DNA from 2 places in the Streptomyces sp. AK02-01A genome. Region 1 is predicted to be linked to the other one. Evidence: predicted binding sites of a transcription regulator. Region 1 holds the regulator's gene; the other holds the start of a gene.

Evidence for each region. The regulator HrcA, encoded in region 1, represses chaperone genes, less so after heat shock. The targets are predictions, from matches to a motif close to TTNGCACTCNGNNNNNCNGAGTGCNAA.
Region 2: a site for HrcA is predicted at 2,418-2,444, ahead of groES (co-chaperone GroES). Genes of this name have one in related genera too.

The regions. Positions count from the first base shown of each region.
Region 1 covers NZ_JARBAE010000001.1:443,290-457,817, reverse strand. The annotation lists gene PV679_RS01925 (carbohydrate kinase family protein) at 1-985, opposite strand, end outside; gene PV679_RS01920 (ribonuclease Z) at 1,292-2,212, opposite strand; gene PV679_RS01915 (histidine triad nucleotide-binding protein) at 2,218-2,577, opposite strand; gene PV679_RS01910 (16S rRNA (uracil(1498)-N(3))-methyltransferase) at 2,740-3,477, opposite strand; gene PV679_RS01905 (nitronate monooxygenase) at 3,474-4,547, opposite strand; gene dnaJ (molecular chaperone DnaJ) at 4,692-5,828, opposite strand; gene hrcA (heat-inducible transcriptional repressor HrcA) at 5,829-6,845, opposite strand; gene PV679_RS01890 (MBL fold metallo-hydrolase) at 7,003-7,731, shown strand; gene PV679_RS01885 (DUF3097 domain-containing protein) at 7,803-8,624, shown strand; gene hemW (radical SAM family heme chaperone HemW) at 8,668-9,900, opposite strand; gene PV679_RS01875 (ATP-binding SpoIIE family protein phosphatase) at 9,940-11,886, opposite strand; gene PV679_RS01870 (two-component system response regulator) at 12,227-12,811, shown strand; gene PV679_RS01865 (long-chain fatty acid--CoA ligase) at 12,871-14,528, opposite strand, start outside.
Region 2 covers NZ_JARBAE010000015.1:3,414-17,941, forward strand. The annotation lists gene PV679_RS16315 (class I SAM-dependent methyltransferase) at 1-798, opposite strand, end outside; gene PV679_RS16320 (polysaccharide deacetylase family protein) at 882-1,877, shown strand; gene PV679_RS16325 (hypothetical protein) at 1,874-2,194, shown strand; gene groES (co-chaperone GroES) at 2,589-2,897, shown strand; gene groL (chaperonin GroEL) at 2,993-4,618, shown strand; gene PV679_RS16340 (hydroxyacid dehydrogenase) at 4,726-5,787, opposite strand; gene PV679_RS16345 (carbohydrate ABC transporter permease) at 5,868-6,800, opposite strand; gene PV679_RS16350 (sugar ABC transporter permease) at 6,797-7,789, opposite strand; gene PV679_RS16355 (sugar ABC transporter substrate-binding protein) at 7,786-9,120, opposite strand; gene PV679_RS16360 (substrate-binding domain-containing protein) at 9,305-10,414, opposite strand; gene PV679_RS16365 (SDR family oxidoreductase) at 10,571-11,341, opposite strand; gene PV679_RS16370 (hypothetical protein) at 11,364-11,726, opposite strand; gene PV679_RS16375 (MOSC domain-containing protein) at 11,779-12,465, opposite strand; gene PV679_RS16380 (LysR family transcriptional regulator) at 12,547-13,437, shown strand; gene PV679_RS16385 (WhiB family transcriptional regulator) at 13,546-13,887, opposite strand; gene PV679_RS16390 (response regulator transcription factor) at 14,313-14,528, shown strand, end outside.

The DNA.
Region 1 (14,528 bases):
CCTGGACGTACTGCCACCAGGCCGCGACCTCCGCCCAGCCGGGCGCGGAGAGCGAACCGCCGAATTCCTGCACCGAGAGCGCGGCGGTCAGCCCGGCGAAGGCCAGCCGGTCCGCGAGCGGCCAGCCGGCGAGCGTACCGGTGACGAATCCGGCGACGAAGACATCGCCCGCGCCGGTCGGATCCAGGGCCTCCACGGCGATGGCCGGGACCTCGGCGGTGGCGCCGTTGGCACCGTCCACGGCGTACGCGCCCTCCGCGCCCAGCGTGACGACGGCGACCGGCACCCGCTCCGCGAGGACGCGTGCGGCGGTCCGCGGGCAGTCGGTGCGGGTGTAGCGCATCGCCTCCTCGGCGTTGGGCAGGAATGCCTCGCAGTACTCCAGATCGGCCAGTCCCGCCAGGTCCCAGCGGCCGGTCTCGTCCCAGCCGACATCCGCGAAGATCCGCGCTCCGGCGCGGGCGGCGCCGGCGATCCACTCCTCGCGGCGGCCGGGCGTCAGCGCGGCGACGGCGGCGCGCGCCCGAGGCGGGCACTCGGGCACGGCGCCTTCGGGAGGCGGGGCCTCATGGCCGTGCGAGACCATGGTCCGCTCGCCTTCGTAGGCCATGGAGACGGTGACCGGCGAGTGCCAGCCGGGGACGGTACGTGAGCGGGAGAGGTCGATGCCCTCGCCCTGTTCCAGCGCGTCCCAGCAGTACTCGCCGTAATGGTCGTCGCCGAAGGCCGCGGCGAGCGAGGTGTGCAGTCCGAGACGGGCCAGCGCGCTCGCCATATTGGCGATGCCGCCGGGGCTGGAGCCCATTCCCCGGGCCCAGGACTCCGTGCCGCGCACGGGCGCGGTGTCCAGGCCGGTGAAGATGATGTCGAGGAAGACCGTGCCCGTGAGATAGACATCACACTCCGGGTCGTCCGGGACGCGCAGTGCGCCGAGCGGATCGACATGGGCGGTGTGTTCCTGCGGGTCTCCGTTGGATGTGATCACGGCGGGCTCCCCGGTCGCGTGCGGATCCGGACAGTGTGCCCGATCCGCCGCGCCGGGGCCGGACGAAGGCGGTCTCCGACGCTTCCGTGTCAGCGGCCGCCGCGCCGGATCCAGGCCCTGGGCCGCGGCCTAGGCCGGGTCTGACACATAGCGCCGTCCGCCCGGAGGGCGGGGCCCGCGACGTCTGGTGCGTGCGGTCCCAAGGCGGAGGATCATCCGTGTACTGGACGTACTCGGATGACTCCGACAACGCGGTGAGCGTGCGTGCCAGGCGTCGCAGGCCAGGCGGGATGTGTCAGACAGGGCCTAAGGGGCCTGAGGGCTGTCCCGCTTGGGCAGGGACACGCGCGTCAGATCGGCGGCGACGGTCAGTTCGCCCTCGAAGCCCGCCGCTCGGGCCTGCCGCTCGAACTCGCCGGGATCGCCGTACCGCTGCGAGAAGTGGGTCAGTACGAGATGCCGTACGCCCGCCTCCCGTGCCACCCGCGCCGCCTGGCCCGCGGTGAGATGGCCGTGGTCGGTCGCCAGCCGGATGTCCTCGTCGAGGAAGGTCGACTCGATGACCAGCATGTCGCAGCCCTCGGCCAGCGCGTACACGCCGTCGCAGAGCCTGGTGTCCATGACGAACGCGAAGCGCTGGCCCCGGCGCTCCTCACTGACGTCGTCGAGAGTGACGCCGTTGAGTGTTCCCTCGCGCTGGAGCCGTCCGACGTCCGGACCCTTGATGCCGTGCGCGGCCAGCCGTGCCGGGATCATCCGGCGTCCGTCGGGCTCGGTGAGGCGGTAGCCGTACGCCTCGACGGGATGCGAGAGCAGATGTGTGTCCAGGATGTACGCGGGAGTCCTGGCGAGGATCCCGTCTCGCGTGACCGGCTCCTCGGCCAGCTCGACGGTCTCGCGGTAGGCGGTCGCGTACCGCAGCCGCTCGAAGAAGTGCCGGCCGCTCGCCGGATAGTGGGCGGTGATCCGGTGCGGCACCTGGTCGAGGTTGACGCGCTGGATCACTCCGGCCAGACCGAGCGAGTGGTCACCGTGGAAGTGCGTGACACAGATGCGGTTGATGTCGTGCGCGGCCACTCCCGCGCGCAGCATCTGCCGCTGAGTGCCCTCGCCCGGGTCGAAGAGAAAACCCTCGCCGTCCCATCGCAGCAGATAGCCGTTGTGGTTGCGGTGACGGGTGGGCACCTGGCTGGCCGTGCCGAGCACCACCAGTTCGCGTACGGACAACGCCGTTATCCGGGAGGCCAGTTGAGGCCGCGGCCGCCGAGCACATGGGCGTGCGCGTGAAAGACCGTCTGTCCGGCGCCGGCACCTGTGTTGAACACGATCCGGTAGCCGCTGGCGTCGGTCTTGTCCTGGGCGGCGACCGCGGCCGCCTCGGTCAGCACATCGGCGGCGATCGCCGGCTCGGCGACGGCGAGGGTCCCGGCGTCCGGATAGTGCACGCGCGGAATGACCAGAACATGGGTCGGAGCCTGTGGGTTTATGTCCCGGAAGGCGACGGTGGTCGCCGACTCCCGGACGACGGTGGCCGGCACGTCCCCCGCGACGATCTTGCAGAACAGGCAGTCGGCCTGTGGTTCTCCCGCCATGGTCCGGGCCTCCTCGAATCCGGCGGACATGCCGCCGGTCGCTGCTGACGATGCTGACTGAGTGACTCATTCACTGACTGACTGGCTGACCGGCCGGCTGATTCGCTGACGACGCCGCCGATCGGTACAGCGCATGCTATCGGCCGTGGCGCGGCCGGGCGATCAGGACCAGCGGCCCGTGCGGCCGAGCAGGAGAGCCGTGGCCGCCGTGCCCGCGGTGGAGGTCCGCAGGACGCTGCGGCCCAGCCGGTACGGCTTCGCGCCGGCCTCCGCGAAAGCCGCCAACTCCTCCGGGGACACGCCTCCTTCGGGTCCGACGACCAGCACGATCCGGCCCTCGGCGGGCAGCGGCGCGGTGGCCAGCGGCTCGCTGCCCTCCTCGTGCAGTACGGCCGCGAAGTCCGCGTCCGCGAGCAGCGCGGCCACCTGCCTGGACGACAGCGCGTCCATGACCTCTGGGAAGCGGAGCCTGCGGGACTGCTTGCCCGCCTCCCGGGCCGTGGACCGCCATTTGGCGAGGGACTTGGCGCCGCGCTCGCCTCTCCACTGCGTGACACAGCGCGCGGCCTGCCAGGGCGCGATGGCGTCGACACCGGTCTCGGTCATCGTCTCGACGGCCAACTCACCGCGGTCGCCCTTGGGAAGAGCCTGGACGACGGTGATCCGCGGCGACGGCTCCGCCTCCGTCCGTACATCGGTGACGTCGATGTACAGCCGGTCCTTGCCCTCGACCGCGGCGACCGTGCCGTACGCGCCGGTGCCCGCGCCGTCCGTCAGCACGATCTCCTCGCCGACGCGCAGCCGCCGTACGGAGACGGCGTGCCGGCCCTCCGGACCGTCCAGCGTGACCGAGCCCGGCCGGAGCGTGCCGCCTTCGACGACGAAGACAGGAGCGGTCACGAGTCGTTGCCCTGGATCAGCGACGACCTGGTGGCTTCGAGCTCGGCGGCGAGCAGCTCGACGAGCTGGCCGGCCGGCAGCTCACGGGCCATGCGGTGGCCCTGTCCCGCCCACAGCGCCATGCCCTGGGCGTCGCCCACCTTCGCCGCGGCCTTGCGCAGCCCGGCGGTGAGGTGATGGACCTCGGGATAGGCGGACGGAGCGTACGGACCGTGTTCGCGCATGAAGCGGTTGACGAGCCCGCGCGCGGGCCGTCCGGAGAAGGCCCGGGTCAGCTCGGTCCTGACGAACAGCGGATTGGTCATGGCCTGCTTGTGGACCACGTTGGCACCGGACTCCGGGCACACCAGGAACGCCGTCCCGAGCTGCGCCGCGTCCGCGCCCGCCGCGAGGACCGCGGCGATCTGGCCGCCGCGCATCAGGCCGCCGGCCGCGATGACCGGGAGCTGTACGGTCTCCCGCACCTGGGACACCAGCGAGAGCAGTCCTATGCCCGCGCCGTCGGTGGCCGGATCGTCGCGGTGGGTCCCTTGATGGCCGCCGGCCTCGATGCCCTGGACGGAGACGGCGTCGGCGCCCGACCACTGCGCGGTCTGCGCCTCTTCGGGAGTCGTCACCGTGACCACGGTGAAGGTCCCGGCCCGTGCGAAGGCGTCGAGGATCTCGCGGGTCGGGCAGCCGAAGGTGAACGAGACGACGGGCACGGGGTCGTCGAGCAGGATCGCCAGCTTGGCCTCGTAGCCGTCGTCCGAGCCGGCCTGAGGGTCGCCGAGCGGAGTCTCGTACCAGGTCGTCTCGCCGGCGAGCTGGTTCCGGTAGACCTCCACGGCCGCCTGGTCCGCGTACTGGCTCTGCGGCATGAAGAGATTGATGCCGAAGGGCTGGCCGGTGAGACCGCGAAGCTGTTTGACCTCTTCGTACATGCCGTCCGCGGTTTTGTATCCGGCGGCGAGGAAGCCGAGACCGCCGGCCTCGGAGACGGCCGCGGCGAGCTGTGGGCAGGAAGCGCCGCCCGCCATGGGGGCCTGCACGATCGGATACCGGCAGAGATCGGTCAGTGCGGAGGACATGGAGGCATCGTGCCATGCCCCTCGCGGCGGCCACGAATCGGCTCAGGGCCCGGCCCGCGCCACAGGAGCGGCGCGAGAACAAGCCAACCGGCGGAACACGCCGAAGGCCCGGGGTCAGTCCCCGGGCCTCCGTCGCGCCTGTGCCTACCGTCCGTTGAAGGCGTCCTTCAACCGCGAGAACAGCCCCTGCTGTCCCGGCTGGAACTGGCCGGTGGGCCGTTCCTCGCCGCGCAGCTTCGCCAGCTCCCGCAGCAGCCGCTCCTGCTCCGGGTCCAGCTTCGACGGGGTCGTCACCTCGACATGCACGATCAGGTCGCCACGGCCGCCGCCGCGCAGATGCGTGATGCCGCGTCCGTGCAGCGGGATCGACTGGCCGGACTGCGTGCCCGGCCGTACGTCGATCTCCTCGACGCCGTCCAGCGTCTCCAGCGGACACTTCGTGCCCAGCGACGCCGCCGTCATGGGAATGGTCACCGTGCAGTGCAGATCGTCGCCGCGCCGCTGGAACACCGCGTGCGGCAGCTCGTGGATCTCGACATAGAGATCACCGGCGGGACCGCCGCCGGGCCCGACCTCGCCCTCGCCGGCGAGCTGGATGCGCGTGCCGTTGTCGACACCGGCCGGGATCTTGACCGTGAGCGTACGGCGGGACCGGATGCGCCCGTCGCCCGCGCACTCCGGGCACGGCGTCGGCACCACGGTGCCGAAGCCCTGGCACTGCGGGCACGGCCGGGAGGTCATGACCTGGCCCAGGAAGGACCTGGTGACCTGCGACACCTCACCGCGGCCGCGGCACATGTCACAGGTCTGCGCCGAGGTGCCCGGGGCCGCGCCCTCGCCCGAACACGTCGTACAGACGACGGCCGTGTCGACCTGGATGTCCTTGGTCGTGCCGAAGGCCGACTCGTTGAGGTCGATCTCCAGCCGGATCATGGCGTCCTGCCCGCGCCGCGTCCGCGACCGCGGGCCGCGCTGCGACGCCGTACCGAAGAACGCGTCCATGATGTCCGAGAAGTTGCCGAAGCCACCGGCTCCGAAACCGCCCGCGCCACCGCCGCCGCTCGCCGAGAGCGGATCCCCGCCGAGGTCGTAGACCTGCTTCTTCTGCGGGTCCGACAACACCTCGTAGGCGGCGTTGATCTCCTTGAAGCGCTCCTGCGTCTTGGGATCGGGATTGACATCCGGGTGCAGCTCACGGGCGAGCCGCCGGAATGCCTTCTTGATCTCGTCCTGAGATGCGTCGCGGCGCACGCCGAGTACGGCGTAGTAGTCCGTGGCCACTTACGACTCCGCCAGGATCTGTCCGACGTAACGTGCCACTGCGCGTACCGCTCCCATCGTTCCGGGGTAGTCCATGCGGGTCGGTCCGACCACGCCGAGTTTGGCGACTGCCTCGTCGCCCGAACCGTAGCCGACCGCGACGACGGACGTGGAGTTGAGGCCCTCATGGGCGTTCTCGTGCCCGATTCGTACGGTCATGCCCGGGTGCTCCGCCTCGCCCAGCAGCTTGAGAAGCACCACATGCTCCTCCAGCGCTTCCAGCACCGGCCGGATGGACAGCGGAAAATCGTGTCCGAAGCGGGTGAGATTGGCGGTGCCGCCGATCACCAGCCGCTCCTCGGTCTCCTCGACCAGGGTTTCGAGCAGCGTCGCGAGGACCGTGGACACCGTCCCGCGGTCCTCCTGCTCGAACGACTCGGGAAGATCCTGCACAAGCTGAGGGACGTCCGCGAAGCGCCGTCCGACGATCCGGCTGTTGAGCCGGGCCCGGAGATCCGCGAGCGAGGTCTCACCGAAGGGCGCGGGACAGTCGATCATGCGCTGCTCGACCCGGCCGGTGTCCGTGATCAGCACCAGCATCAGCCGGGCCGGAGCGAGCGACAGCAACTCCACATGGCGCACCGTCGAGCGGGTCAGCGACGGATACTGGACGACGGCGACCTGCCGGGTGAGCTGCGCCAGCAGCCGTACCGTACGGCCCACGACATCGTCGAGGTCGACGGCCTTGTCGAGGAAGTTCTGGATGGCACGGCGCTCGGGCGAGGACATGGGCTTGACCCCCGCCAGCCGGTCCACGAAGAGCCGGTAACCCTTGTCGGTCGGGATGCGCCCGGCGCTGGTGTGCGGCTGGGCGATGAAACCCTCGTCCTCCAGCACCGCCATGTCGTTGCGGACGGTGGCCGGCGAGACACCGAGCTTGTGCCGCTCGGTCAGTGCCTTGGAGCCGACGGGCTCCTCCGTGCCGACATAGTCCTGGACGATGGCGCGCAGGACTTCGAGTCTGCGTTCGCTGAGCATCGCGCACACCTCCAGCTCGTCCGTCGGATGGGGCTTGGCACTCGGTCCACGGGAGTGCCAGTTCCCCCGCCTCAGTGTACGGCCGTTGGGTACACCCCTAGCAAGGGCGGCCACGCCATCTCGCGCTCACGTCGTCCGCTGCCGCTAGCGTCCTCGTATGAACGTGGCTTGGGAAGAGCGCGGCTGGGAAGGGCTGGCGGCGGCGGTCGGCAGACGCCGGCTGCCCGGCTGGGACGCGACGGTCGGCCTGGTGGCCGGTGACCACGCGGTCCTGTTGTACGACACGGGATCCACCGTGCGCGAGGGCGGTGAACTCCGCGACCAGACGAGCGCGCTGCTCGGCGGCCGGCGAGTGACGCATATCGCACTGAGCCATCCGCACTTCGACCATGTGCTGGGCACCGCGGCGTTCGCCGGCGCGGAGGTGTACGGCGCCGTCGGCGCGGCCGAGCTGCTGGCGCGGCAGGGCCCGGGGCTGTACGAGGACGCCGTACGTGAAGGAGTGGCGGCGCCGGAGGCCGCGGAGGCGGTGGAGCTGCTGGTACTGCCGCGGCACGCGGTGTCCGGCGAGGTGGCGCTGGATCTGGGCGGTCGCCGGGTGCTGCTGGCGAACGTCGGCCCCGGGCACACGGCTCATGACCTCGCCATGCTCGTGCCCGGCTCGCCGGATGTGGTCTTCTGCGGCGATCTGGTGGAGGAGTCGGGCGAACCGCAGGCCGGTCCCGACGCGATCACCGCCCGCTGGCCGGCCGCCCTGGACCGGCTGCTGGCGCTGGGCGGAGCGGACGCCGTCTATGTGCCGGGCCACGGGGCCGTGGTCGACGCGGCGTTCGTACGGGCGCAGCGTGACGCCCTCGCCGTACGTTTCGGCGCGTCTCCCCGGTAAGAGCTGTCCCGTGATCCCCGGCGGACGCAAGGGGACAGCTCTTGGCCGCCGGTGCGCCTATCGTCTGTCGAATGCGCAGCTACAACCCCGATCTGACGCCGCCGTGGAAACGCTCCACGCCCGCGCCCGAGGTCCCGGCGGAACCCGATCTGGTGGTCGAGGAGGTGTCGACGGGCTTCTGCGGCGCGGTGATCCGCTGTGAGAAGACCGCCGAGGGACCGACGGTCACACTGGAGGACCGCTTCGGCAAACACCGGGTCTTCCCGCTGGTGGAGCGCGGATTCCTGCTGGAGGGCCGCGTGGTGACCCTGGTCCGGCCGTCGGCGTCCGGACCGGCGCGGCCGGCCCGGACGGCTTCCGGCTCGGTCGCCGTGCCCGGCGCCCGCGCGCGCGTGGCCAGGGCGGGACGCATCTATGTCGAGGGCCGGCACGACGCGGAGCTGGTCGAGAAGGTGTGGGGCGACGATCTGCGCGTCGAGGGCGTGGTCGTGGAGTATCTGGAAGGCGTGGACGACCTCCGCTCCGTCGTCGCGGAGTTCGGCCCGGCGCCCGGTGCCCGGCTCGGCGTGCTGGTCGACCACTTGGTGCCCGGGTCCAAGGAGTCCGGGATCGCCGCTCAGGTGACGGGTCCGGACGTGCTGGTGGTGGGCCATCCGTACATCGATGTCTGGGAGGCGGTGAAGCCGTCCGCCGTGGCGATCCCGGCCTGGCCGTCCGTACCGCGCGGTGAGGACTGGAAGACGGGCGTCTGCCGGGCGCTGGGCTGGCCGGAGAACACCGGCGCGGCCTGGCAGCACATCCTGTCCCGCGTCCACTCGTACAGGGACCTGGAGCCCGCGCTGCTGGGATCGGTGGAACGGCTGATCGACTTTGTCACGGAGCCCGTGGCGTAGGGCCTGTCCGGCGCGACCGCACCGCGTCCGCGCCGGAAGTGCCTCAGTCCACCAGGTCCCTGACCACCGCGTCCGCCAGCAGCCGGCCGCGCAGCGTCAGCACCGCGCGTCCCGCCGCGAAGGGCTCCGGCTCCAGCAGTCCGTCCGTCACGGCCCGGCCCGCCGCCGCCAGCCCCGCCGGCGCCAGCAGCGACAGTTCGCAGCCGTCCGACAGCCGCAGCTCCAGCAGGACGCGTTCCACCCGGCGGTCCTCCGCGGTGAGGATCTCCCGGCCCGCGCCCGGTGAGCGGCCCTGGGCCAGCGCCGCCGCGTACGCGCCGGGATGTTTGACGTTCCACCAGCGCACACCGCCGACATGGCTGTGGGCTCCGGGACCCGCGCCCCACCAGTCCGCGCCGCGCCAGTACAGCTCGTTGTGCAGACAGCGGGCCGCCTCCGAGGTGGCCCAGTTGGACACCTCGTACCAGGAGTAGCCCGCCCGCGCGAGCACGGAGTCCGCGATCAGATAACGGTCCGCGTGCTCGTCGTCGTCCGTCATCGGCACCTCGCCGCGCCGGATGCGGCGGGCGAGCTGGGTGCCCTCCTCCACGATCAGCGCGTATGCCGAGACATGGTCCGGCCCCGCCCCGATCGCGGCGGCGAGTGACTCCCGCCAGTCGTCGTCGCTCTCTCCCGGCGTGCCGTAGATCAGATCGAGGTTCACATGCTCGAAGCCGGCCGCGCGGGCCTCCGCGACACACGCTTCGGGCCGGCCCGGAGTGTGCGTACGGTCCAGCACCTTCAGCACATGCTGCTTCGCGCTCTGCATCCCGAAGGAGATGCGGTTGAAGCCGCCCTCCCGCAGTGCCTCCAGATACGCCGGATCCACCGATTCCGGATTGGCCTCCGTGGTGATCTCCGCGTCGTCCGCGAGCCCGAACTCCGCACGGATCGTGCCCAGCATCCGTACCAGATCCCCGGCGGCCAGCAGCGTCGGCGTACCGCCGCCGACGAACACCGTACGGACCGGCCTCGGGTCGTCGCCCAGCACCTTCCTGGCCAGCCGGACCTCGTCGGCGAGCGTCTCGGCGTAGTTGTCGCGGGAGGCCAGCACGCCGCCGGAGCCGCGCAGCTCGGTCGCCGTGTACGTGTTGAAGTCGCAGTAACCGCAGCGGGTCGCGCAGTACGGAACGTGCAGATAGAAGCCGAGTGGCCGGTCCGTCGCGCCCTCCAGGGCGTGCCGGGGCAGCTCTCCGGTCTCGGGCATGGGGTCACCGTCGGGCAGTGCGGAAGGCATGCCCCCATTGTCCCGTACGCGGCAGGTGAGCCGTCCGCGTCACTCGGCCTGGAACACCAGCAGCGCCACATCGTCCTCCGGCGGTGTCTCGGCGAACTCGTGCACGGCCCGCCGTATCCGCTCCGCGACACCCTGCGCCGTCAGTCCCACACATCCCGCCAGGGCTCGTGCGAGCCCGTCGCCGTCGTCCAGCATCCGGGCGCCGGAGCGCCGCTCGGTGACTCCGTCGGTGACACAGAGCAGCGTGTCGCCGGGCTCCAGGTCGAAGGTGCTGCTCTCGTACGCCACCTTCTCGACGACTCCGAGCAGGAGCTGCGGGTCCGCGGCGGTCCGTACGGTCCCGTCGGGCCGCAGCAGCAGCGGCAGCGGATGACCGGCGCTCGCGAGGGTGCACCGTATCCGGCCTTCGGTGCCGGGCAGCGGCATCAGCTCGCCGTACAGCAGCGACAGGAAGCGGGACTGGCCGCCCTCGGACGGCGCGGTCGCGACGCCCGGCAGTGCCTGGCCGACGGCCGGCGCGACCAGCGGCGACGCCGATTCGGCCGCCTCCGTCGCGTCGTCGAGAAGCAGCCGGTTGAGACGGTCGAGTACGGCGCCGACGCGGTAGCCCTCGCGGGCGAGCAGCCGCAGCCAGGGACGGGCGAGGCCGGTGACGACGGCGGCTTCGGGACCGCTGCCCTGGACATCGCCGAGCATGAAGCACCAGCGGTCGCCGGGCGGGCACGGAAAGACGTCGTAGAAGTCGCCGCCCGCGAGACCGTGATCGCTCGGCTCGTACACCAGGGAGCTGGCGACACGCGGTATCCGGGCGACCTGGCTGGGCAGCAGTCCGCGCTGGAGGACCCGGCTGATGGTGGCCTGGCGGGCGTAGCGGCGGGCGGCGCCCACGGCCAGCGCCACCCGGCGGGCGAAGTCCTCGATGAGTGCGGTCACTTCGTCGGGCACACCGGTCTGTCCCGGCCGGCCCAGCATCAGCGTGCCGAGGCTGCGTCCGTTGGCGAGCAGCCGGCAGGCGAGAGCCACTCCGCCGGCACCGCCGCCCGGAGCCGGGTCACCCGGGTCGCGGACGCCGGGCCAGGGCACGCGGACCGGCCCGCCGCGCGGCGGGTCCGGCAGCCGCGGCGGCTCCTGCTCCAGGACCGCGCGCAGCGACTCGATCCGCGACTCGTCGGCGTGCCAGACACGCGCGAGCCGAGGTGCGGCGCCGGTCTGCGCGTTCTCGCCGTCCAGCCAGACCGCGCACCACTCGGCGAGCCGTGGCACCAGGAGCTGGCCCGCGAGTGCGGCGACCAGGTCCTCGTCGAGCTGCCCGGAGAGCAGTTCGGACGCCTCGGCGAGGAAGGACAGCGCGCCCCGGCCGGCCCATTCCGGATCGTCGCGCACGGTGCGCCGGGTGGCGGGAGCGAGTATCTCGGCGGCGCGCAGTCCTCGGCGCAGCGCCGGCTCCGCGCCCTGGCCCGCGCCCGCGTCCCGTCCTTCGAGCGGCAGCCGCGCCCAGACGGTCTTGAGCCCGGAGCGATAGGTGATGCCCCAGCGTTCGGCGAGCGCGGCGACGAGTTCGAGACCGCGGCCGTACTCGGGAGTGCCGGACGGCGCCTGTCCCCGCGCGTCGCTCTGGATGGCCCGCCCCGGATGGTGGTCGGACACCTCCAGGACGAGCGCGGCCGGCTCGTGGTCCTCCTCCGCCGGGCCTTCCTCCGGGTCCTCCAGGCGGCAGAGCAGCTCGACGGTGGTACCGGCGTGTACGACCGCGTTGGTGACGAGTTCGCTGACGATCACCACCGCGTCCTCCGCGAGCAGATCGGTGCTGTGCCTGCCCGGTGGACAGCCACCGTCGCCACGGCAGAAGGTGCAGGTGGCGAGGAGCCCGAGACTGGTCCAGTCCGCCAGCGCCGCGCGCGCGAAGCGGCGCGCGGCGGACGGGGCGAGCGGATTGCCGGGCAGGCTGGTACGTGACGTGGACCGCGTTTCCCTCCGTAACGGCACCTGCGATGCCGGACGGTGACGGGATTCACGCGGGATCGGAATGGGCCCCACTGCGGCTCCTGATCCAGTTGTGGCGATGTGCCGCTTACGATCCCGACAGAGTGACAGACGGCGGGCGCTCGCCGGGCGTGTTTGGAAAGGAGCGCCGTCCGCCCGGAATGCGGGGCGCGCGGTGTCCGGAAGAAGTGACGTATGTCCGTCGCGGACCGAGGCCGCCGCCGAGCACGGTGACCAGCCCGCGAGACACGGGGCCAAACCGCCGGAACGGCGTGCGAAATGGCTCCGAACAGAGGATTCTTGCCCCCTGGCCGAATCAGGGGCCGGACAAGGAGAGACCGGAATGAGCGGGAAGACAGCCACCATGGATCACGCGAGCATCCTTCTCGTCGATGACATGGAGGACAATCTCGTCGCGCTCGAATCGGTCCTGGCGTCTCTCGACGAGCCGCTGGTGAGGGCGCGTTCCGGCGAGGAGGCGATGCGGGCCCTGCTGCGGCAGCCGTTCGCGGTGGTCCTGCTGGATGTCCGTATGCCCGGCATGGACGGTTTCGAGACGGCTTCCCGGATCAAACGCCTCGACCGGGCCAAGGACACACCCATCATCTTCCTGAACGGCCCCGACTCCGACAGCGGTTACGCCTTCCGCGGATACGCGACGGGCGCGGCGGACTTTCTGACCAAGCCGTTCGATCCCTGGGTCCTGCGCGCCAAGGTCAGCGTCTTCCTCGATCTGCACCGGAAGAACCGCCAGTTGGAGCGGATGCTGGCGCGGGAGCAGGAGTGTCTGGGACAGATCGCCGACCGGCTCTCCTCGATCGAGGAGGAGTTACGGCGCGGCGGCCCGAACGAACTCGCCGTACTCGGCGGCCAGTTGGCGCGGATCGAGGACGCGCTGGACGAACTGCTCCGGGGCCGGGACAAATAGGCCGAGCCGGTACGGGACGGCGCCCCGGCCGCGCGCGGTCGTCCGCGCCGCCGTCCGGCTCAGGACTCCCGGGAGCCCTGGTACATCTCCTCGATCAGATACTTGTACTCACGCTCCACGACCGGCCTCTTGAGCTTGAGGCTCGGCGTCAGCTCACCGTGCTCGATGTCCAGATCGCGCGGCAGCAGCCGGAACCTCTTGATGGTCTGCCAGCGCTGGAGGCCCGCGTTGAGGCGCTTCACATAGCCGTCGATGAGCTGCTCGGCCGCCGCGGAGGCGACCACGTCGGCGTACGGCTTGCCCGCCATGCCGTTCTCCGCCGCCCAGCCGAGGATCGTCGGCTCGTCGAGCGCGATCAGCGCCGTACAGAAATTCCGGTCCGCGCCGTGCACCAGGATGTTGGAGACGAACGGGCACACCGCCTTGAACTGTCCCTCGACCTCGGCCGGCGCGATGTACTTGCCGCCGGACGTCTTGATCAGGTCCTTCTTGCGGTCGGTGATCCGCAGATAACCGTCGACGGACAGCTCGCCGATGTCTCCGGTGTGGAACCAGCCGTCGGGCTCCAGGACTTCCGCGGTCTTCTCGGGCAGTCCGTGGTAGCCCGACATGATCCCGGGGCTGCGCAGCAGGATCTCGCCGTCGTCGGCGATGCGCACCTCGGTACCGGGCAGCGGCTTGCCGACCGTGCCCGTGCGGTACGCCTCACCGGGGTTGACGAAGCTCGCGGCGCTGGACTCCGTCAGGCCGTAGCCCTCCAGGACATGGATCCCGGCGCCGGAGAAGAAGTAGCCGATGTCGGGCGCGAGCGCGGCGGACCCGGAGACCGCGGCGCGCAGCCGGCCGCCGAAGGCCTCCCGCAGCTTGGCGAAGACCAGCACATCGGCGGCCTTGTGCCGGGCTCCGAGTGCGAACGGCACGGACGCGTTGCCCGTACGGCGGAAGTTGTCCTGCGAGACCTTGGCGTATTCGCGGGCGACCTCGGCCGCCCACTGGAAGATCTTGTACTTGGCCGGGCCGCCGGCCCGCGCCTTGGCGGCGACGCCGTTGTAGACCTTCTCGAAGATCCGCGGCACGGCGGCCATATAGGTCGGCCGGACCACCGGAAGATTCTCGATGATCTTGTCCACACGGCCGTCGACCGCGGTGACATGTCCGACCTCGATCTGTCCGGAGGTCAGCACCTTGCCGAAGACATGGGCGAGCGGCAGCCACAGGTACTGCACATCCTCGCCGGTGACCAGCCCGGTCGCGGCGATGGCCTTGGCCATGTACGACCAACTGTCGTGCGGCAGCCGTACTCCCTTGGGCCGGCCGGTGGTCCCGGAGGTGTAGATCAGAGTGGCGAGCTGGTCGGCGGTGATGGCTCCGACCCGCTCCTTGACCGCCTCGGGATTCTCCGCCAGATAGGCCGTCCCGCGCGCCTCCAGATCGGCGAGCGAGAGCACCCAGCCGTCCGGATCGCCCTCGGCGGGCCGCGCGTCGTCGGCGTCGATCACCACGACATGAGCGAGGTTCGGCAGTTCGGCCCGGCACTCACGCGCCTTGGCGAGCTGGGCGGCGTCCTCCGCGAACAGCACCCGGCTCTCGGAGTCGGCGAGGATGTACGCGGACTCCTCCGTATTGGTCGACGGATAGACCGTGGTGGTCGCGGCGCCGGCGCACATCACACCGAGGTCGGCGAGGATCCATTCGACGCGGGTGGCGCAGGCGAGCG
Region 2 (14,528 bases), on a different contig from region 1:
GGAGGGCAGGAGCGTGGCGCGGCGGGCACCGGGGACGACGGCCTCCGGGCCGTCTGCGCCGTACCAGAGCACGGCTTCCTTGACATCGCCGCCGTCCGAGATCCACTCGGCCTCGAAATCGTCCGGGATCAGTTCGTGCGGAATGCCGGGCGCGATCTTGACGGCTCCGGTGCCCACTCGGCGTACCGCGTCGACCGCCCAGGACAGCGGTGGTGAGTACGCCTCCGGATCGAAGATCCTGCCTCGGCCGCCGCGCCGCGCCGGATCGATGAAGAGGGCGCGGGCTCCGGTCAGGTCGTACTCCAGGACATCGGCGCGGATCACCGTCGGGTCCGGGCCGCCGGGCGCCAGGGTCCGCACATTGGTCCTGGCGATCTCGCAGGTCAGCGGGTCGAGATCGACGGCCGTCACGGCGAAGCCGGCGCGGGCCAGCTCGATCGCGTCGCCGCCGATGCCACAGCAGAGGTCGGTGACGGCCGCCGCCGGAGCGAGGTCGTGGAACCGGGCGGCCCGGTGGGCGGCGACGCTGGAGCGCGTGGCCTGTTCGACGCCGTTGGGCGTGAAGTACATGCGGTATGCGTCTTCCGCGCCGAACTTCGCCACCGCGCGCTGGCGCAGCCGCGCCTGCGCCAGGGCCGCCGAGACCAGCTCGGCCGGGTGCTCGCGGCGCAGCCGGGTGGCGAGGGCGAGTTCCCGCGCGGGGTCGTGGTCGCGCAGCTCGGCGAGGAGCGCCTGGCCCTCGGCGGAGAGCAGATCGGCGAGGGAGGAGGAGGGAACGCGGTCGGTCACCCGCCCCATTGTGGGCCAGCCGGGCGATGGTGCGTGCCGGGCGGCGAGTGTCGGCCGGGCGGCGGCGCCGCGCGCTGACAGGATGCGACGCCATGCAGCTAGTACGACAAAACGAAAAAATGGTGACAAGAGTGATGGCGAAGAGAGGCAGGCGGAGCCGTGCGGTTCTGGCGGCGCTTCTGGTCGCCGCTGTCGGCTCGGCATGCGGTGTGGAGACCGGTGAATCGGCCAAGTCGCCGCCGGCCAAGGGCGCGGCCGGGCAGCAGAGCCATACGGCGGCCGAGGGCAGGCCGGGTCAGCAGGTGGCCGGGAAACACCAGCCCGGTTCGGCCGGTGCCCGCGCCGAGTACGCCGAGAACGTGCGCCGTACCCAGGCGGCGCGCGCCATCGCGGCCAAGAAGTGGGGGCTCGCCGCGACCCCGCTGGCGGCGCCGCCGCCGCCCGCGGTCAAGCCGCGCATCACCACCCGCCAGGGCTTCGAGGTCGAGGGCGGCGACGAGCTGCCGCCGATCTTCACCACCGTTCCGGTCAAGGACAAGGTCGTCTTCCTGACCATGGACGACGGCGCCGAGAAGGACCCGGAACTGCTGCGGATGATGAGTGAGCTGAAGATCCCGTACAGCGCCTTCCTCAGCGACTACGTCACCAAGGACAACTACGGCTACTTCAAGCAGATGCAGGACCGCGGCGTGTCCCTGCACAACCACACCATCAACCACCGTTACATGCCCGGTCTGTCGTACGAGGAGCAGAAGCGGGAGATCTGCGAGCAGCAGGACAACCTTGAGCAGCGGTTCGGGAAGCGGCCTCCGCTCTTCCGTCCGCCGTACGGCAACTACAACGTGGACACGCTGAGGGCCGCCAAGGAGTGCGGGGTGAAGGCCGCGCCGCTGTGGGCGTCCGAGGCGTTCCCCGACCATATGGAATGGCGCGAGTGGGACGAGGACCTGCACTCCGGCGACATCATCCTCACGCACTTCCGCGGGCCCGGGGACTGGAACGGCACCATGCCCGACATGATCCGCCAGGTGATGAAGACGATCACCGGCAGGGGCTATGCCGTGGCCAAGCTGGAGGACTACGTATGAGACCGGCGCACCGGCTACTGGCCGGCCTGCTGGCGGCCGGTGCGCTCCTCGCCGGCTGCGGCGCGCTGCTGACCGGGTGCGCGCCGTCCGTGGACCCGATCGAACGGCTGGGCCGCAAGGCGGCGCAGAAGGTGAGCCCGCACGCGTCGGTCCATGCTCTGGGCCATCCGGGCCCGGAAGGAGTGAAGCCGCATCTGGTCAGGACGCGGCTGCCGCACGGGGAGCAGCCGCGAGAGGTCTGCGGCCGGCAGGAACGGCTGCTGCGAGGCATCTGGGAACAGGGCGCCGCGACGGGCGGTCAGGAGGACTTCCCGTAAGCCTCCGGGCCCGGATACGGCGCGCGCCCGGGGCGGGGCGCGTGGCCGGCCGGGGCGTCGGCGCGGCGGGCTCGGCGGGTGCCCTCCGTACCGCCGCGCGGACGCCTCTCGGCCGTCTCACCGGTGCATGCGTTCATACAACGCATCTTCATACGGTCGTACGAAACCAGGGTCCCGGCGGCCTCGTTCTCCAGTCGAGACCAATCCGCCACGCCGACGCGCATTGGCACTCCGCTTGACCGAGTGCTAATCGCGGTCATAGTCTCAGGTCTGGCACTCCCCACTGGAGAGTGCCAAAGCGCGACTGGCAGGTCCGGCACCCGCGACGACGGGCCCACCTGGTCGCCACTCAGACAGTTAACCCCGTGAGATCTCCGAAGGGGGAGGTCGGATCGTGACGACCGCCAGCACCAAGGTTGCCATCAAGCCGCTTGAGGACCGCATTGTGGTCCAGCCGCTCGACGCCGAGCAGACCACGGCCTCTGGCCTGGTTATCCCGGACACCGCCAAGGAGAAGCCCCAGGAGGGCGTCGTCCTGGCTGTGGGCCCGGGCCGTTTCGAGAACGGCGAGCGGCTCCCGCTCGACGTTTCCGTCGGTGATGTCGTTCTGTACAGCAAGTACGGCGGCACCGAGGTGAAGTACAGCGGCGAGGAGTACCTCGTCCTCTCGGCTCGCGACGTGCTCGCGATCATCGAGAAGTAATTCACCCAAGATCGCTTTTGAGATGCGCCCCTGGCCCCCCTGCGAACGCCGGGCGGACAGGGGCGCATCTCATTTGAGAGGACACAGAAGCTCCCATGGCGAAGATCCTGAAGTTCGACGAGGACGCCCGTCGCGCCCTTGAGCGCGGCGTCAACAAGCTTGCCGACACGGTGAAGGTGACGATCGGCCCCAAGGGCCGCAACGTCGTCATCGACAAGAAGTTCGGCGCCCCCACCATCACCAACGACGGTGTCACGATCGCCCGTGAGGTCGAGATCGAGGACCCGTACGAGAACCTGGGCGCGCAGCTCGTGAAGGAGGTGGCGACCAAGACCAACGACATCGCGGGTGACGGCACCACCACCGCCACCGTGCTGGCCCAGGCGCTGGTCCGCGAGGGCCTGCGCAACGTCGCCGCCGGCGCCTCCCCGGCTTCCCTGAAGAAGGGCATCGACGCGGCGGTCAAGGCCGTGTCCGAGGAACTCCTCGCGACCGCCCGCCCGATCGAGGACAAGTCCGACATCGCCGCCGTGGCCGCGCTCTCCGCGCAGGACCAGCAGGTCGGCGAGCTGATCGCCGAGGCGATGGACAAGGTCGGCAAGGACGGCGTCATCACCGTCGAGGAGTCCAACACCTTCGGTCTGGAGCTTGACTTCACCGAGGGCATGGCCTTCGACAAGGGCTATCTGTCGCCGTACATGGTGACCGACCAGGAGCGTATGGAGGCCGTCCTCGACGACCCGTACATCCTGATCCACCAGGGCAAGATCGCCTCCATCCAGGACCTGCTCCCGCTGCTGGAGAAGGTCATCCAGGCGGGTGGCTCCAAGCCGCTGCTGATCATCGCCGAGGACGTCGAGGGCGAGGCGCTCTCCACTCTCGTCGTCAACAAGATCCGTGGCACCTTCAACGCGGTCGCGGTGAAGGCTCCCGGCTTCGGTGACCGCCGCAAGGCCATGCTCGGCGACATCGCCACCCTCACCGGTGCGACCGTCATCGCCGAGGAGGTCGGCCTCAAGCTCGACCAGGCCGGCCTGGACGTGCTGGGCTCCGCCCGCCGCGTCACCATCACCAAGGACGACACGACCATCGTCGACGGCGGTGGCAACTCCGGCGACGTGGCCGGCCGTATCAACCAGATCAAGGCCGAGATCGAGTCCACGGACTCCGACTGGGACCGCGAGAAGCTCCAGGAGCGCCTCGCGAAGCTGGCCGGCGGCGTGTGCGTGATCAAGGTCGGCGCCGCCACCGAGGTGGAGCTGAAGGAGAAGAAGCACCGTCTGGAGGACGCCATCTCCGCGACCCGCGCCGCGGTCGAGGAGGGCATCGTCTCCGGTGGTGGCTCCGCTCTGGTGCACGCGGCCAAGGTGCTCGAAGGCAACCTCGGCAAGGAGGGTGACGAGGCCACCGGTGTCGCCGTCGTCCGCCGCGCCGTCGTCGAGCCGCTGCGCTGGATCGCCGAGAACGCCGGCCTTGAGGGCTACGTCATCACCTCCAAGGTGTCGGAGCTGGACAAGGGCCACGGCTTCAACGCCGCGACCGGCGAGTACGTCGACCTGGTGAAGGCCGGCGTCATCGACCCGGTCAAGGTCACGCGCTCCGCGCTGGAGAACGCCGCGTCCATCGCCTCCCTGCTGCTCACGACCGAGACCCTGGTCGTCGAGAAGCCGGCCGAGGAGGAGTCCGACGCCGGTCACGGCGGCCACGGCCACAGCCACTGACGCGTACGGCTGAACGCACCGAGGCCCGGTGCCCCTTCGCGGGGGCACCGGGCCTCGGCGCGTTCGCGGTGCTTTCCGGCGTCCGCCGGGTCCGGGAGCGCGGCGCGCTACGCGGAGTGGTCCAGCGCCGCCGGATGCACGGGATCGGCGAACGGCAGTCCTCGCGCATAGCGCTCCACCTCGTCGAGCGCCTGATCGGCCATACGGTGGATCTCGCCGCCCAGGGAGCCCGCGACATGCGGCGTCAGCAGCACATTCGGCAGGTCGTACAACGGGGAGTCGGCGGGCGGCAGCTCGGGCTCCGTGACATCCAGCACGGCGCGCAGCCGGCCGGAGACCAGCTCGGGCAGCAGCGCGCTCTCGTCGATGAGCGAGCCGCGCGAGGTGTTGATCAAGGTCGAGCCGTCCGGCATCGCGGCGAGCTGTGCGGCGCCGATCATATGGCGGGTGGCCGGAAGCTGCGGAGCGTGGACGGAGACGACCTGGGCACGGGCGCAGAGTTCGTCGAGCGGTACGCACTCCACGCCGAGCGCCGCCGCGCCGGCCGCGTCCACATACGGGTCGTACAGCAGGACATCGAGATCGAAGGGGCGCAGCAGCTCGATGACGCGGCGGCCGATACGGGAGGCTCCGACGATGCCGACCGTACGGCGGTAGTTGCCCGAGCGGCCGAGCTCCTCCCGCCAGTCGTGGTCGGTGCGGAGATTCCGGTAGCGCTGGGCGGAACCCAGGATGTTCTTTCCCGCGAAGAGGATCGCGGCGAGCGTGTACTCGGCGACCGGGCGCGCGTTGGCGGCGGCGGCCGAGGTGACCGCGATGCCGCGTTCCCAGCAGGCGTCCGTGATGTGGTGCTTGACGGTACCGGCGGCGTGGACGACGGCCCGCAGCCGGGGCGCGGCATCGAGGACGCCGGCGGTGAGCGGCGGCGCGCCCCAGCAGGTGAGGAGCAGTTCGGCCTCGGCGAGGGCGGCGGCGACGGCGGGCGCCGGGTCGGAGAGCTGATGCGCGATCAGCGTGGGATCGGTACGGACGAGGCCGGTCAGCCGGGCCCGGTGGTCCTCGGTGAGCAGCCGTTCCGCGATTCCGGGACCCATGGAGAGCAGTGCGGACGGCCGGTCGCGTGGCGTCCGGCCGCCGGAGGAGGGCCGGTTGTCAGTGGTGTGGTGCATGGTGGAACTCAAGCTCCTCGTGGGTCACTGGGCGCTGGTCATCTGACGCTGGTCATCTGACGCTGCTCATCTGACGCTGGTCATTTGACGCTGCCGGCGGTGAGTCCGGCCTTCCAGTGTCGTTGCAGGGAGACGAAAGCGATGATCAGAGGGGTGACGGCGAGAAGGGAGCCGGTGACGACCATCGGATAGAAGGTCGGGTCGCTGTTCGCGTTGCTGTGCCAGTTGTAGAGACCGAGGCTCAGCGGGTAGAGGTTCCGGTCGGAGAGCATCACCAGGGGGAGGAAGAAGTTGTTCCAGATCGCGGTGAACTGGAAGAGGAAGACGGTCACAAAGCCCGGCATGATCATGCGCAGGCCGATCGACCAGAAGGCGCGCAGCTCGCCCGCGCCGTCGATGCGGGCCGCCTCCAGAGCCTCGTTCGGGATATAGCCGGCGCTGAAGATCCGGGACAGATACACGCCGAACGGATTGACCAGCACGGGGATCAGCACCGACCAGTAGGTGTTGATGGTGCCTGTCCTGACCGCCAGCAGATAGAGCGGGAGCGACAGCGCCGTGGAGGGCAGCAGTACGCCCAGCAGGACGACGGCGAACAGCTTCTCCTTGCCCGGGAACCGGTATTTGTCGAAGGCGTAGCCCGCCGCGACGCTCACCAGGGAGCAGCCGAGGGCGCCGACGCCCGCGTAGAGCAGGGAGTTGCCGTACCACCGGAAGTAGATGCCGTCCTGGTAGGACGACAGGGTCGAGAGGTTCTGGCCGGGGCTGAAGCCCTCGAAGGAGAACACATCGCCGCCGAGCAGGTTGCCGGCGTCCTTGGTGGCGGCGGTGACAAGCCAGATCAGAGGGAAGAGGGTGTACGCGGCGGCGAGCAGCAGCGCTCCGTTGACGGCGGACCTGGACAGCCGGCGGCTGGTGGCGGGACGGGTCGCCCGGACAGGAGTGCGGCCGGCGGTCCCGGGACGCGGGGACGGGAGCCGGGTGGCCGGGTCGACCACAAGAGGAGACGTCATGCCCGTGCCTCCTTCCGGTTGGAGAAGCGGGTGACGCCGAAGGAGAGCGCGGCGGCGACAAGGGCGATGAGGACGGACGCGGCGGCCGCGAGGCCGTAGTCGTTGCGTTCGAAGGCGGCGCTGTAGGCGTACATATTGGGCGTCCAGGTGCTGGTGACCGCGGATCCCGAGCCACGGCTGAGGATCAGCGGCTCGGTGAAGAGCTGGAGCGAACCGATGACGGTGAAGAGCAGCACCAGACCCAACGAGGCGCGGATCAGAGGGAATTTGATGCTGAGAGCGAGCCGCCACTGACCGGCGCCGTCCACGGTCGCGGCTTCCAGCAGCGAGCGGTCGATGGCCTGGAGGGAGGCGTAGAAGATCACGACGTTGTAGCCGAGCCATTCCCACAGCGCGATGTTCACCACCGAGGGCAGGGTGCCTTCGGAGGAGAAGAAGTCGAAGCCGAGGCCGCCGGCCTCCATGGCCTGGACGACCGGGCTGAGTTGCGGTGTGTAGAGATAGATCCAGATCAGCGCGGCGATCAGCCCCGGGATGGCGTGCGGCAGGAAGAGCGCGAGCTGGAAGAAGCGGCGGGCGCGGGCCAGTGCCGTGTCCAGCAGCAGCGAAAGGATCAGCGCGCCGCCGACCATCAGCGGGATATAGAAGGCGCAGTAGCCGAGGAGCACCCAGAAGCCGTCGCGGAATGCCTGGTCACCCAGGGCGTCCGCGTAGTTGCCAAGGCCATGGAAGACGGTCCTGGGCCCGTCGAATCCCAGCCCGGACTGCTTCTCGGTGAACAGGCTCAGCCAGAGCGCGTAGCCGATGGGGATCACCATCGCGACGGTGAACAGGACGAAGAAAGGAGCGAGGAGCACACCGGCGGCCACGCCGGTTCGGGTCTTGGCGCTGACGCCGGGGCCGTGGCCACGACGCGTCGTGCCGGTGCTGGTCCCGCTGGTACTGGTAGCGCCGGTGCTGGTCCCGCTGGTGCCGGTCTCGGTGGTCATGAGGGGTCCTCGACCTTCAGTCCGCGCTTCTTCAGATCGGTGACGGTCGCGTCGTGGGCCGTCTTGAGAGCGTGGCGGAGAGTGGAGGCGCCGCCGACGACCGCGCCGAGGTCGTCACCCAGCGCGGCGTTGGTGGCGCCGGTGCTCGGGCCCCAGACCCAGCCCGGGCTGATCGACGCTCCGGCTTTCGCGTACAGGCCGTAGAGGTCCTGGCCGCCGTAGAAGCTGGTGTCAAAGGCCTTGCGGGCGACCGGCACCATGGCGGGCGAGGCGGGCAGGGCGCTCGATGTGCTCGCTCCGATTCGCGCCTTGATACCTGCCTCGCTGGTGGACATCCACAGGGCGAACTCGACGGCGGCGGCGGTCTTCTCGCTGGTCCTGCTCACGGCGAAGGTGGAGCCGCCGATCATGCCGCTGGCCGGTTCGGCCGCGTCCCAGCTCGGCACCGGTACGGCGGCCCATTTGCCCTTCTCCTCCGGCACGATGCCCGCGAGCACGCCCGCGCTCCAGGACGCGCCGAGATAGCCGACCGTGGTGCCCTGCTTGAGAGAGCTGGTCCATTCCGGGCTGAACGACGAGGCGGTGCTGACCAGTTCGTCGTCGATCAGGCCCTGCCAGTACGTCGCGGTCTTCAGGGACGCGGGATCCGTGGTGTCGACGCCCCAGGCGTCCTCGCCGGTCCTGAACCACCGGGCGCCGGCCTGCCAGACCATCGCCTGGAAGAACGTCGGATCGTCCGGGAAGAAGGTGGCGATCCTGGTTTTCGGTGACACCTGCTTCACGCGCCGGGCCGCCGCGCGGAACTCGGCCCAGGTGCGCGGCGGTGCGATGTGGTGCCGCTGGAAGAAGTCCGTGCGGTAGTAGAAGACCTGCGGTGAGGCGTCGAACGGGATCGCCCAGTTGCGTCCGCCCAGAGTGGTCAACTGGATGGCGCCCGGCAGGAACTTCTTCTCGATGTCGTCGGTCACATAGCCGCTGAGGTCCTGGAGCGAGCCCTGGCTGACGAACTGGGAGAGCTGCGGATACTCGATGGAGAGCACATCGGGAGCGATGCCCGCCTTCACCGCGTTGGCGATCTTGGGATATCCGCCGAGGCCGCCGGACGGGATCTCCTCGAACTTCACCTTGATCGTGTCGTGGGAGGCGTTGAACGCGTCCACGACCTCCTTCGATCCCTTGGTCCAGGCCCAGAAGGTGAGGGTCACCGGAGCGTCGGCGGATCCGGCCGGAGCGTCGGCGCCGCCGCCGCACGCCGTGAGGGCGGCGAGCGCGGCGAGCGCCGTGGCGGCGCCGGCCACGGCGTGGAAGGGACGGGACCAACTTCGGCTCACGGCGCGGCTCCTGTGCGTACGGGGGACAGGCGGTGGCCGTGATACTTCGATCCGCCGTGAGCGGAGTCAAGTACGAAAGATTGATTGATCGAAAAATGATCGAATCGAGCGGTGAAATCGCGTCGGAATCGACTCGGGAGGTGGCGCGCGCGGTGGCTCAGGAGCCGGCCCGGCGGCCGGCCGGTCAGGTGTGCGGTACGGACGCTCCGGCCGCGCCGCAGGAGGCCCGCACGCGCAGCCGGGGCAGCAGCTCCACATGCCGGCGCGGCTCGTCCTCCGCCGCTCCGGCAGGCGCGGTCAGCCGCTGGACCAGCAGCTCGGCCGCACACCGGCCCACCTCACGCTTGGGCGGAGCGACCGCCGTCAGCGGAGTGTCGGCGAGGGCCGCGACCTCGTCGTCATAGGTGATGAGGGCCAGGTCGCCGGGGACCCGTACGCCCAGCTCCGCGAGGCGCCGCACCATCCGGATGGCGTCCTCGTCGTTGTGCATCAGCGCGGCGGTCGCCTCTCCGGCCCGCACCGCCGCGCACAGCGCCCGCGCCGCTGCCTCGAAGCGCTCCGGATCCCGCTCGGCCGAGGTGGAATCGATCACCGGCAGCGGCGCGCGGAGTCCCAGCGAGTCCAGCGCCTCGCCGTAACCGGCGCGTACGGCCAGCGCGGTCGGGCTGTCCGACCGCGCGACCAGCAGCGGCGCCCGGTGTCCCAGCCGTACGAGGTGGCGTACGGCGAGCAGCACACCGTGCGCGTGGTCGGAGCAGACCCGGTCCAGGCCGGCCAGCGGCCCGCCGGGCACCTCTCGGCGCTCCACCAGCACCGTGTCCACCGGAAGCCGCGCGATCCAGCCGCTGTACTCGGCCTGATGGCCCGGCTCCGTCCAGCTCGGCGCGAGAAGCAGTCCTTCCGCGCCGGCCGCCAGCAGCCCGGCCGCGTGCGCCGCGTCGTCCTCCGGCCGGTAGTCCGAGACCCGCAGGATCAGCCGGGCACCCAGGCGCGCGGCGGCTTCGTGCGCTCCGCGGATCACCTCGGCGAAGTAGTAGGCGGCGGCGGGCGCCAGCATGCCGAGGACCGGGCCGCCGCCGCCCGGCGCGATGCCCGCCGGGCCCTGCCGCTCGGGCCAGGACACCGAGCCGTGCACCCGGTCGAGCAGCCCGCGGACGGCCAGCGCCTCCACGTCCCGCCGCGCCGTGACGGGCGAGACGCCGAGCCGGGCGGCGAGGTCCGACACCCGTACGGTGCCGCGCTCGCGGACCAGGTTCAGCAGACGGTCATGACGTTCAGCGGCACCTTCGCGCACGGTGACGGCCCTCTCGCGTGTGATGTCCCGGACCGGCGATGTCCTGGATGTCACGACCCTAATGCGCCCGATCGAATGCCGGAAGATTCGATCATTCGATCAAGTCGTTCGCGCGGCGACGGATCCGCCGCCAGAGGCCGCCTGCCCAGAGGCCGCCTACTGGGGGCCGTACTTGCGCGTTTTCGAGGTGATCCCGCCGAGCAGCCCGCGCGGCGTCAGCTTCGCCGCGCCCATCAGCGCCTTGTATCGCGGATCTGGCACGGACACGACCTTTCCGCGCGCCAGATCCGCCAGCGCGGCCGGCACCACTTTGTCCGCGTCCAGCCACATCCAGCCGGGGATGGCCTCCGTACTCATACCGGCCCGTTCATGGAACTCGGTCCGGACGAAGCCGGGGCACAGCGCCATCAGCCGTACTCCGGAGCCCGCCAGATCCCCCGCCACGCCCTGGGTGAACTGCACGACCCACGCCTTGGAGGCGCCGTATGTCCCACGGGGCACGAACGCGGCCGTCGACGCCACATTGATGATCCCGCCCCGCCCGCGCGCCTTCATGCCCACGACCGCCGCCGAGGTCAGCCGCAGCACCGCTTCGCAGTGCACCTTCAGCATGGTCAGCTCGTCGGCCATCGGGACATCCAGGAAACGCCCCTTGTTCCCGAAGCCCGCGTTGTTGACCAGCAGATCGACCGGCTGCCTGCGATCCGAGAGCCGTGTCTCCACCGACGCGATCCCGTGGTCGGTGGAGAGGTCGGCGGTCAGCACCTCGGCCTCGATGCCATGCCGGTCGTGCAGCTCGGTGGCCTGGTCCTGCAAGCGCTCGGTGTCGCGGGCGACGAGCACGAGATTGTGCCCGTCCGCCGCCAGCCGCCGCGCGAAGGCGGCGCCGATCCCCGCTGTCGCACCCGTAATCAAAGCAGTCGTCATACGCGGCACGTTAGCGCCTGTGTCAGTGCCCCTGATGTACGTGGCGCGCGGCGGGAGGGCCCGCCTTCCTGCCCTTCTCCACCACCACGAACTGGCCCGTCATTCCCAGGTCCTCGTGGTACAGCGGATCCTGAACCGCACGCCGTGTACGGAAGTTGTGCGGCATCCCGTTGGCGTTCCGCACGGTCCAGGTCTGCGTCGTACCGCGTGTGACGGTCTCGTCGATCCGTCCCCTGTCCATCCGGCGGCCGTTGATCCCCGGTGCCCTCAGCTCGAAGAACCGTTCACGCGCCGCGAGCGAGCCGTCCGGCACCTCCGGCTCACCGGGCCGCACCCGCACCACGACCTCGGCCCGCTCTCCGGGCGGGAGCCGCACCCGGTCCATCCGCGCCGCCTGCTCCCGTACACACCAGGTATTCCGTCCAACGCGCCCCAGCTCAGAGCTGTTTCACCACGCCGGCGCCGAGCTTGGCGGCGTACTCGCGCGCCGTCCTCAGCTCCTCGGGATGCAGCGCCTCACCGGCGGCGAGGACGCGCGGCAGCAGCTCCCGCTCCAGAGTGACGGCCCGGAAGGCCATGGCCACCGTCACCTCATGAGCGGGCCGGTGGACGATCTCGATCGCGTCGCCCGCGCGGACCTCACCCGGCGTGATGACCCGCAGATACGCTCCGGTCACGGCCTGCCGGGTGAAGCGCCGGACCCAGCCCCGCTCGCCGAGCCAGCCCTGGAACGTACGGCACGGAATCCGCCCGCTCGTCGTCTCCAGCACCACGTCGGAACCGATCCGCCAGCGCTCACCGATCTTCGCGCCGGTGATGTCGAGGCCGGACGTCGTGAGATTCTCGCCGAAGGCGCCGTTGGCCAGCGGCCGTCCCAGCTCCCGCTCCCAGAAGTCCAGATCCTCCCGCGCGAAGGCGTACACGGCCTGGTCGGTGCCGCCGTGGTGGCGCAGATCGCAGACCGTGTCGCCGGCGACACCGCTCGCGCCCTTTCCCTTGGGGCCGGGATCCGCCAGCCGGACGGGACCGTCGGCCGGACGCTTGTCGATTCCCGTGGCGCCGCCCGGGGCGTCGCTGTACTCCACGGCCTTGGGCCGGCCCACATTCACGGTCAGAAGCTTCATACGCGGCACGATATCGGCCCACTCCTCAAACGAACGCCCGTTAATGAGCGGCACACTCCAAGACACGCTTATGGTGTGACGGTGATCGAAGCCCGTCATCTCCGTGTTCTGCGCGCCGTGGCCGCCACGGGTTCCTTCTCGGCGGCCGCGCGCGAGCTGGGCTGCACACAGCCCGCCGTCAGCCAGCAGATGAAGGCGCTCGAATCGTCCGCGGGCACCCCGCTGATCGTCCGCACCGGCCGTGAGATGCGGCTGACGCAGGCCGGTGAGGTGCTCGTACGGCACGCGACGGGCATCCTCGCCGGACTCGTCGCGGCGGAGGAGGAGATCGCGGCCATCGCCGGACTGCGGGCCGGCCGGGTGCGGCTGGTGTCGTTTCCCAGCGGCAGCTCCACCCTGGTCCCGACCGCGCTCGCCGCACTGCGCGCGGCCCATCCGGGCACCAGGGTCTCGCTCGTCGAGGCCGAACCGCCCGCGTCCGCCGAGCTGCTGCGCGGCGGCGACTGCGATGTGGCTCTCGCGTTCCGGTACGGCGGATCCGCCGCGGAATGGGACGACCTCGTCGTGCGTCCACTGCTCGTGGACCGCCTCGTCGGCCTGGTCCCGGAGGGCCACCGGCTCGCGGACGCGGAGCAGGCCGCCATGGGCGAGCTGGCCGAGGAGCCATGGATCGCGGGCTGTCCGCGCTGCCGCACACAGCTTGTCGACGCCTGCGAGAAGTCCGGGTTCACGCCGCGGATCGATTTCGCGACGGACGACTATCCGGCCGTGATCGGCCTGGTGGCGGCGGGCCTCGGGGTGGCGATGCTGCCGGAGCTGGCACTGGAGTCGGTGCGGCCCAAGGGTGTCCGCACGCTCAGGGTCGAGCCGCCGGTCCACCGGGAGATCGTCGCGCTGACCCTGCCGGACCTGGCGAGGGTCCCGGCCGTGGCGGCCACGCTGGACCACCTGGTCCTGGCCGCCGCGCGCTGACGGCGCTCGCGGTCCCGCGGCTGACGCGTCGCTGACACCGTTCCTCTCACCGCTCGGCACTCAGCTACCTTCGCGGCGAGAAGGATGAACGTTTCTTCTCTTCGGGTGTCAGTCGTTCGTGTGGTCGTCGGGTCCGGTGCCCGGGCCGGACGTCGACGCCGTGATCAGCCTGGTGCGCGCCCGTCCCATCAACTCTTCGCGTTCGTCCTCCGTCAGTCCGCCCCACACGCCGTACGGCTCCCGCACCGCCAGGGCGTGCGCCGCGCATTCCGCGCGGACCGGGCATCGCATACACACCTCTTTCGCGGAGTTCTCACGCGCGCTTCGTGCCGCGCCCCTTTCCCCCTCCGGGTGGAAGAAGAGCGAACTGTCCACACCGCGACAAGCCGCCAGGAGCTGCCAGTCCCACAGATCTGCGTTCGGTCCGGGAAGGCGGGAGAAATCTGCCATTGCTCATGTCCCCTTGAAACCGTGCTGAGGCGGATACGGGCCGCTTGGACGCCGGGCACGAGCCCGACGCGCTGCCCGCACCGGTGCTCACGACGGTACATCTACTGTGTAAGTAGATGTAAATATGACTCATTGCGAATCTAGCCACAGACACCAGCAAAAGGGAAGAAAAGCCGCTAAATGGGGCATAGCTCTGAGTGAACCCCGGGCGACCTGCGACGCTCTTCTCTGTGCCCGACCCCTCACAGCGAGTGGCGAACTCGCTCACCCGACCCGTAACTCTTTCGAGTGACCGTCGTTGAGTGTGCGAGGCGGTTGAGAGAACGAGCACTCGGGCACACGTCCGAGAGCGTCAATCGCACAGGTGACGATATGTACCCAGCCTGGAGGCTCAAGGTGACGCGCATCAGCTGCGGAGGACGGTCATGACATCCGTCCTCGTCTGTGACGACTCCCCGCTTGCCCGAGAGGCGCTCCGCCGCGCGGTCGCGACCGTGCCCGGTGTCGAGCGCGTGACCACCGCGGCCAACGGCGAGGAAGTCCTCCGCCGCTGGGGCGCCGATCGTTCCGACCTGATTCTGATGGACGTACGCATGCCGGGGCTGGGCGGAGTCGAGACGGTCCGCCGGCTGCTCTCCGCC